2 regions of the Comamonas trifloxystrobinivorans genome follow, and region 2 is predicted to be linked to the other one. Evidence: riboswitches for the same ligand, from Rfam matches in the RefSeq annotation. Region 2 holds a riboswitch; the other holds the start of a gene.
The links. A riboswitch is a leader RNA that binds a small molecule or an ion and turns the genes downstream of it on or off. The one in region 2 is predicted to bind S-adenosylhomocysteine.
Positions count from the first base shown of each region.

Region 1: another riboswitch for S-adenosylhomocysteine. It lies ahead of metH (methionine synthase); the one in region 2 lies ahead of ahcY (adenosylhomocysteinase).

Region 1 is NZ_JBHZGV010000004.1:293,884-297,290, reverse strand. It holds gene metH (methionine synthase) at 1-1,351, opposite strand, end outside; S-adenosyl-L-homocysteine riboswitch at 1,390-1,508, opposite strand; gene ACFIQF_RS06195 (VIT1/CCC1 transporter family protein) at 1,555-2,223, opposite strand; gene ACFIQF_RS06190 (Bug family tripartite tricarboxylate transporter substrate binding protein) at 2,418-3,407, opposite strand, start outside.
Region 2 is NZ_JBHZGV010000006.1:45,065-48,471, reverse strand. It holds gene ahcY (adenosylhomocysteinase) at 177-1,607, opposite strand; S-adenosyl-L-homocysteine riboswitch at 1,683-1,780, opposite strand; gene ACFIQF_RS08065 (response regulator) at 1,799-2,506, opposite strand; gene ACFIQF_RS08060 (DUF4118 domain-containing protein) at 2,517-3,407, opposite strand, start outside.

The sequences.
Region 1 (3,407 bases), on a different contig from region 2:
TCTTGCCGATGTCGTGCACGTCGCCTTTGACGGTGGCAATGACGATCTTGCCCTTGCTGGAAACGTCCATGCCCGCCGCTTCTTGCTGGCGCTTTTCTTCTTCGATGTAAGGCACCAGGTGGGCCACGGCCTGCTTCATCACGCGGGCGGATTTCACCACCTGGGGCAGGAACATTTTGCCCGCGCCAAACAGGTCGCCAACCACGTTCATGCCGTCCATCAGCGGGCCTTCGATCACGTGCAGCGGACGGCCGCCGTTCTTGACCACGATCTCCTGGTAGGCCTCTTCCGTGTCTTCGACGATGAAGTCGGTGATGCCATGCACCAGCGCGTGCGACAGGCGCTCGCCCACGGTCTTGGGGTTCTCGGCCGTGCCGCGCCATTCCAGCTTTTTGCTGTCGTCCTTGGCCGCGCCCTTGGCCTGGTCGGCAATCTCCAGCAGGCGCTCGGCCGCGTCGGGGCGGCGGTTCAGCACCACGTCTTCCACGCGCTCGCGCAACGTGGGCTCCAAGTCGTCGTACACGCCGATCATGCCGGCGTTGACAATGCCCATGTCCATACCGGCCTTGATGGCGTGGTACAGGAACACGGTGTGAATCGCCTCACGCACCGGGTCATTGCCACGGAACGAGAACGACACGTTCGAAACGCCGCCCGACACCTTGGCGCCTGGCAGGTTCTGCTTGATCCAGCGCGTGGCTTCGATGAAATCCACGCCGTAGTTGTTGTGCTCTTCAATGCCGGTGGCCACCGCGAAGATGTTCGGGTCGAAGATGATGTCCTCGGGCGGGAAGCCAACTTCATCGACCAGGATGCGGTAAGCGCGCTCGCAAATCTCGGTCTTGCGGGCAAACGTGTCGGCCTGGCCCTTCTCGTCAAAAGCCATCACCACGGCCGCTGCGCCGTAGCGCTTGACTAGTTTGGCGTGCTTCTTGAACTCCTCAACGCCTTCCTTCATAGAGATGGAATTGACGATGCCCTTGCCCTGCAGGCAACGCAGGCCGGCTTCGATCACCTCCCACTTGGAGCTGTCCACCATCACCGGCACCTTGGCAATGTCGGGCTCGGAAGCGATCAGGTTCAGAAAGCGCACCATGGCGGCCTTGCTGTCCAGCATGGCCTCGTCCATGTTCACGTCGATCACCTGCGCGCCGTTTTCCACCTGCTGGCGGGCCACGGCGAGAGCCTCTTCGTACTGCTCGTTCAGGATCAGGCGCGCAAAAGCCTTGGAGCCGGTGACGTTGGTGCGCTCGCCCACGTTGACGAACAGCGTGTCCTCGCCAATGAAGACGGGCTCCAGGCCCGACAGGCGCATGGGGGAAATCGCAGTGGAAGGGGTAGCAGCAGACATCAAACTCACCTGTGAAGAAAACCAGCAACAGAATCGAAAACAGGTGAGCGCCGTTGTGCAAGCGCTGTGGCCGGGGCCAGCAGCGGGCCCCAAGCCTGACGGGCCGATGCTACGAAAACGTAGCTTCAAACGGCCAGCTGCAGCGCTCCTTGGGGCGAAGCCGCCGATTTTAAACGCTCTGCGGGCTTTTCGCAGCGCCAGGGTTAGAGCTGCGTGCCTACCAGCTTGCCAATGCCATAAGTGACGGCCATGGCAAGCACGCCACCGGCTACATTGCGCAGCGCTGCACGCGCCTTGGGCGCACCGCCCAAATGGGCGGAGCTGACGCCGGTTACCAACAGAGCAATCAGCACGGCACAAGCAGTGACAGGCACGATCCACGCCTGCGGCGCCAGCAAAACCGCCAGCAACGGCACCAAGGCGCCCACCGCAAAAGACAGCGCCGAGGCGCCAGCAGCTTGCCAAGGGTTGGTGTATTGGCCAGGCTTGATGCCCAGCTCCATCTCGGTATGCGCGCTCAGCGCATCGTGCGCCGTCATCTCGCGCGCCGCCTGCAGCGCGGTCTCGGCGCTCATGCCTTTTTGCCGCAGCAGCATGGCCAGCTCACGCAGTTCGGCCTGCGGCAGTTGCTGCAACTCTTGCTTTTCCAAGCGCACTGCGGCTTTTTCGGTATCGCGCTGGGTGCTGACCGAGACATACTCGCCCGCCGCCATCGACAAAGCGCCCGACACCAGACCGGCAATCCCGGCCGTCAGCAAAGCCGTAAACGAGGGGTTGGCGCCGGCCACGCCCAAAACCAAGCCAGCGGTGGACACCACCCCATCGTTGGCGCCCAATACGGCTGCGCGCAGCCAGTTGAGACGATCGGACATGGCACCCGAAGCGGCATCGAACCGGGCATGCTGAGCAGCCTCGGCAGTGGCATCGGGCAAGGGAGTGGAAGGCAGGTTCACACAGCGCTCCTGGCGGCAAATATGCTGCGATGGTAAGCCAGTGGGGAGCGCTTGCGCAGGCCGTGGCGCTCATGCCTCAACGCGGCAATCACAGGCCGCGCGGGCCTTGGCCCTCAATCCAGGCGAATATTGCGCTCCTTGATCAGCTTGCCCCAACGGTCCAGCTCCTTGTTCAGGTGCGTGGCCAGCTCTTGCGGGGTGCTGCCGATAGGCTCGGCCCCCACCGATTCGAGCTTCTTGAGCGTCTCCGGGTCCTTCATCAGGCCATTGAGCACCTTGTTGAGCCGAGCGACCACTTCGGGCGGCGTACCGGCAGGCGCAAAGGTGGCGAACCAAGGCGAAACTTCGTAGCCGGGCACGCCGGCTTCGGCGATGGTGGGCACATCAGGCAAGGCGGACGAGCGCTTGGCTGTGGTCAGCCCCAGCGCACGCAGCTTGCCCGATTGGATGTGCGGGCGCGCCGAGGTGATGCTGTCAAACATCAGGTCCACCTGGCCGCCGAGCATGTCGGTAATCGCCGGGCCGCTGCCCTTGTAGGGCACATGCAAAATGTCCACGCCCGCCATCGAGGCAAACACTTCACCCGCCAGATGGATCGAAGTGCCGTTGCCGGCCGATGCGTAGGTGAGCTTGCCCGGCTGCTTCTTGGCATGGGCGATCACGTCTTTGACCGATTTGTCGGCGCTCTTCTCGGCATTCACCACCAGCACGTTCGGCACCACCGCCAACAGGCTGATGGGCGCAAAATCCTTCACCGGGTCGTAGCTCAGCTTGGCGTACAAGGCCTTGTTGGTGGCCATGCCGATGGAGGTGATCATGATGGTGTACCCGTCGGCCGGCTGCTTGGCCACGTAATCCGCACCGATATTGCCGCCCGCGCCTGGGCGGTTCTCAATCACAAAAGGCTGGCCCAGCTCACGCGCCGCCTTGTCGCCCAGCGTGCGGGCAATCACGTCCATGGCGCCGCCTGGCGGGAAAGGCACCACCCATTTGATCGGCTTGTTCGGCCAATCAGCGCCCTGCTGGGCGCTGGCCAACGAAGGCAGCACGCCCGTGCCGGCCACCAGAGCCAAGGCCGAAATCCAGGAAAGCGTGCGACGCTT
Region 2 (3,407 bases):
CAGCGCTCTCCCGCCAGCGGGAGAGGAGGTCAGAAGCGCGTACAGCGCACGCGCTTCCTCGGTATTCTTTTTTCTCTCGGCGCACAAGCGGCGAAGAGAAAGCAAAGTCACGACACTACGCGACTTTGCATGTTGTTTGCACGCTCTCCCGCTTGAGGGAGAGCGCGCAAAACCGCTTAATAGCGATAGGTTTCAGGCTTGTAAGGGCCTTCTTTTTTCACGCCAATGTAGTCGGCCTGGGCTTGGGTCAGCTCGGTCAGCTGGGCGCCCACCTTCTTCAGGTGCAGGCGAGCGACCTTCTCGTCCAAGATCTTGGGCAGCACATACACCTTGCCCACCTGGTAGGCATCAGGGCGGGTGAACAGCTCGATCTGGGCGATGGTCTGGTTGGCGAACGAGGCGCTCATCACAAACGAGGGGTGGCCGGTGGCGCAACCCAGGTTCACCAGGCGGCCCTTGGCCAGCAGGGTGATCTTCTTGCCGTCAGGGAACTTGATCTGGTCGACCTGGGGCTTGACTTCTTCCCACTCGTACTTCTCGATCGACGCCACATCGATTTCGTTGTCGAAGTGACCGATGTTGCAGACGATGGCCTGGTCCTTCATCGCGACCATGTGCTCGTGGCGGATGATGTCCTTGTTGCCGGTGGTGGTCACGAAGATGTCGCACTTGTCGGCGGCATATTCCATGGTCACAACCTTGTAGCCTTCCATGGCGGCTTGCAGGGCGTTGATCGGGTCGATCTCGGTCACCCACACTTGGGCCGACAGAGCACGCAGAGCCTGGGCGCAACCCTTGCCCACGTCGCCGTAACCGGCCACGCAAGCCACCTTGCCGGCGATCATCACGTCGGTAGCGCGCTTGATACCGTCCACCAGCGATTCGCGGCAGCCATACAGGTTGTCGAACTTGGACTTGGTCACCGAGTCGTTCACGTTGATGGCGCGGAACAGCAGCGTGCCCTTGGCCGACATTTCGTTCAGGCGGTGCACGCCGGTGGTGGTCTCTTCGGTCACGCCCTGAATCTGGGCCGACTTGCGGGTGTACCAGGTGGGGTCCACAGCCAGCTTGGCCTTAATGGCGGCGAACACAATCTTCTCTTCTTCGCTGGTGGGATTTGCCAGAACGGACAGATCCTTCTCAGCCTTCTGGCCCAGGTGCATCAGCATGGTGGCATCGCCGCCGTCGTCCAAAATCATGTTCGGGCCTTCGCCTTCGGTGCCCTTGGCGCCGAATTCGAAAATGCTGTGGGTGTAATCCCAGTAGTCCTTCAGCGATTCGCCCTTGATGGCGAACACGGGCGTACCAGTCGCAGCAATGGCGGCGGCAGCGTGGTCTTGGGTCGAGAAGATGTTGCAAGAAGCCCAGCGCACGTCAGCGCCCAGGTCCTTCAGGGTTTCGATCAGCACGGCCGTTTGAATGGTCATGTGCAGCGAGCCGGTGATGCGTGCGCCCTTGAGCGGCTGGGCAGCAGCAAACTCTTCGCGGATGGCCATCAAACCGGGCATTTCGGTTTCGGCAATCTTGATCTCTTTGCGGCCCCAGTCGGCCAGGGTGATGTCGGCGATGGCCGAGTCAGCAGGGTTGAAGCGCACAGCAGCGTTCATGGTTTTCTCCAAAAATTGAATGAAAAACCACGTTCTGCGGAAGAAGAGGGATACACCATCTCACCGCACAGAAAGCGTGGGTGAGCGTCGTTGCAGATGAAAATCCGAGCCTCACGCCCCGCTGCTGCCAGGCGCTGGGCCGGCTGGGGAACGCTGCAACGCTCCTCGGATGGACGGCAATTATAAGGGATTCAGCCTTCCAAGCCCACCAACCGATAACCCACTTGCAGCTCAGTGAGCAAATGGCGCGGCTGGGCCGGGTCGGCCTCGATCTTCTGGCGCAGGTTGGCCAGGTGCACGCGCAGGTAGTGCGGGCGATCCAGGTATTCCGGCCCCCAGACCTGTAGCAACAATTGGCGGTGCGTCAGCACCCGGCCTTGGCCGGCGATCAAAGCCGCCAGCAGGCGAAACTCGATGGGCGTCAGATGCACCGCTGCGCCGCTGCGCGTGACCTCGTGCGTGGCCAGATCCACCAGCACATCGCCAAAGCGCGCCTGGCTGCTCGGCTTGTTAGCCGCCGGTGCTTGCTGGCGCCGGCGCAGCATGACGCGCAAACGGGCCAGCAGCTCGGGCACGCCAAAAGGCTTGGTCAGGTAGTCGTCGGCACCGGCGTCGAGCGCGGCCACTTTTTCTTCTTCGCGCTCGCGGGCCGAGAGCACCAGAATCGGCAACTGGCTCCAGGCGCGCAGCTCGGCAATCACGGCTTTGCCATCGGCGTCGGGCAGCCCCAGGTCGAGCACCACGGCATCGGGCTGGCGGCTGGCGGCCTCGATCAGGCCGCGCTTGGCGCTATCGGCCTCGAACACCTGCCAGCCTTCGTCCTCCAGCGCCAAGCGCACAAAGCGGCGGATGCTGGCATCGTCTTCAATCAACAAAATACGGGGGCTGGCGGCGTTCATGCGGGCTCTATTATTCATCGACCGGCGGCTGCTCGGGCACGGGCAAGCGCAGGCTGAACACCGTGCCTTGCGTGGCCAGCGTCGATTCAGCATGCAGGCTGCCACCATGCGCCTCCACAATGCGCTGAGCCAAAGTCAAGCCCAGGCCCATGCCCGAGACGGACGATTCCGTCACGCCCCGCGTGAAGGGCTCAAACAACTGCTCGGCCGCCACATGGCTGGGCAAGCCGGGGCCAAAGTCTTGCAGCACCAGCACGCAGTCTGCGCCCTCCACACGGGCCGTAATCTGGATTACTGTGCCGGCAGGCGTGTACTTGGCCGCGTTATCGAGCAGGTTGACCAGCACGCGCTGCATCAGCACGGCATCTACCTGCAGCAGCGGCAATCCGGCCGGCACTTCGGTACGCACCACGTGGGCAGACAAGCGCTCGCGCATCTGCTGCAAAGCGCTGCCCACCAGTTCTTCCACCGGCAGCCATTCGCGTTTCAAGTGCACGCCGCCCTGCTGCAAGCGCGCCATGGCCAGCAGGTTGTCCACCAGCTGCTGCATGGCCTGGGCCTGGTTGCGAATCTGCACCAGCATGTCCTGCGCAGCGCCCGGCGGCGTGTGCGGCAATGCGGTTTGGGCGGCGCCCAGAATGCCAGTGAGCGGCGTGCGCAAATCGTGCGACACGGCCGACAGCAGCGTGTTGCGCATGCGCTCACCCTCCATCGCCACCTGGGTTTGCTGCGCTATGTCGACAAAATGCACGCGCTCCAAGGCCAGCGCAATCTGGCTGGCACAGGCATCGAGCAAGCGCCGCTCCTCGGGTACACGCAAGCGCTGCGCCGTGCGCAGCTGCAACACCAGCACGCCGCGTGCGCGCACCGGCGCCATCAGCGGCACATACAGTGCCTTTGC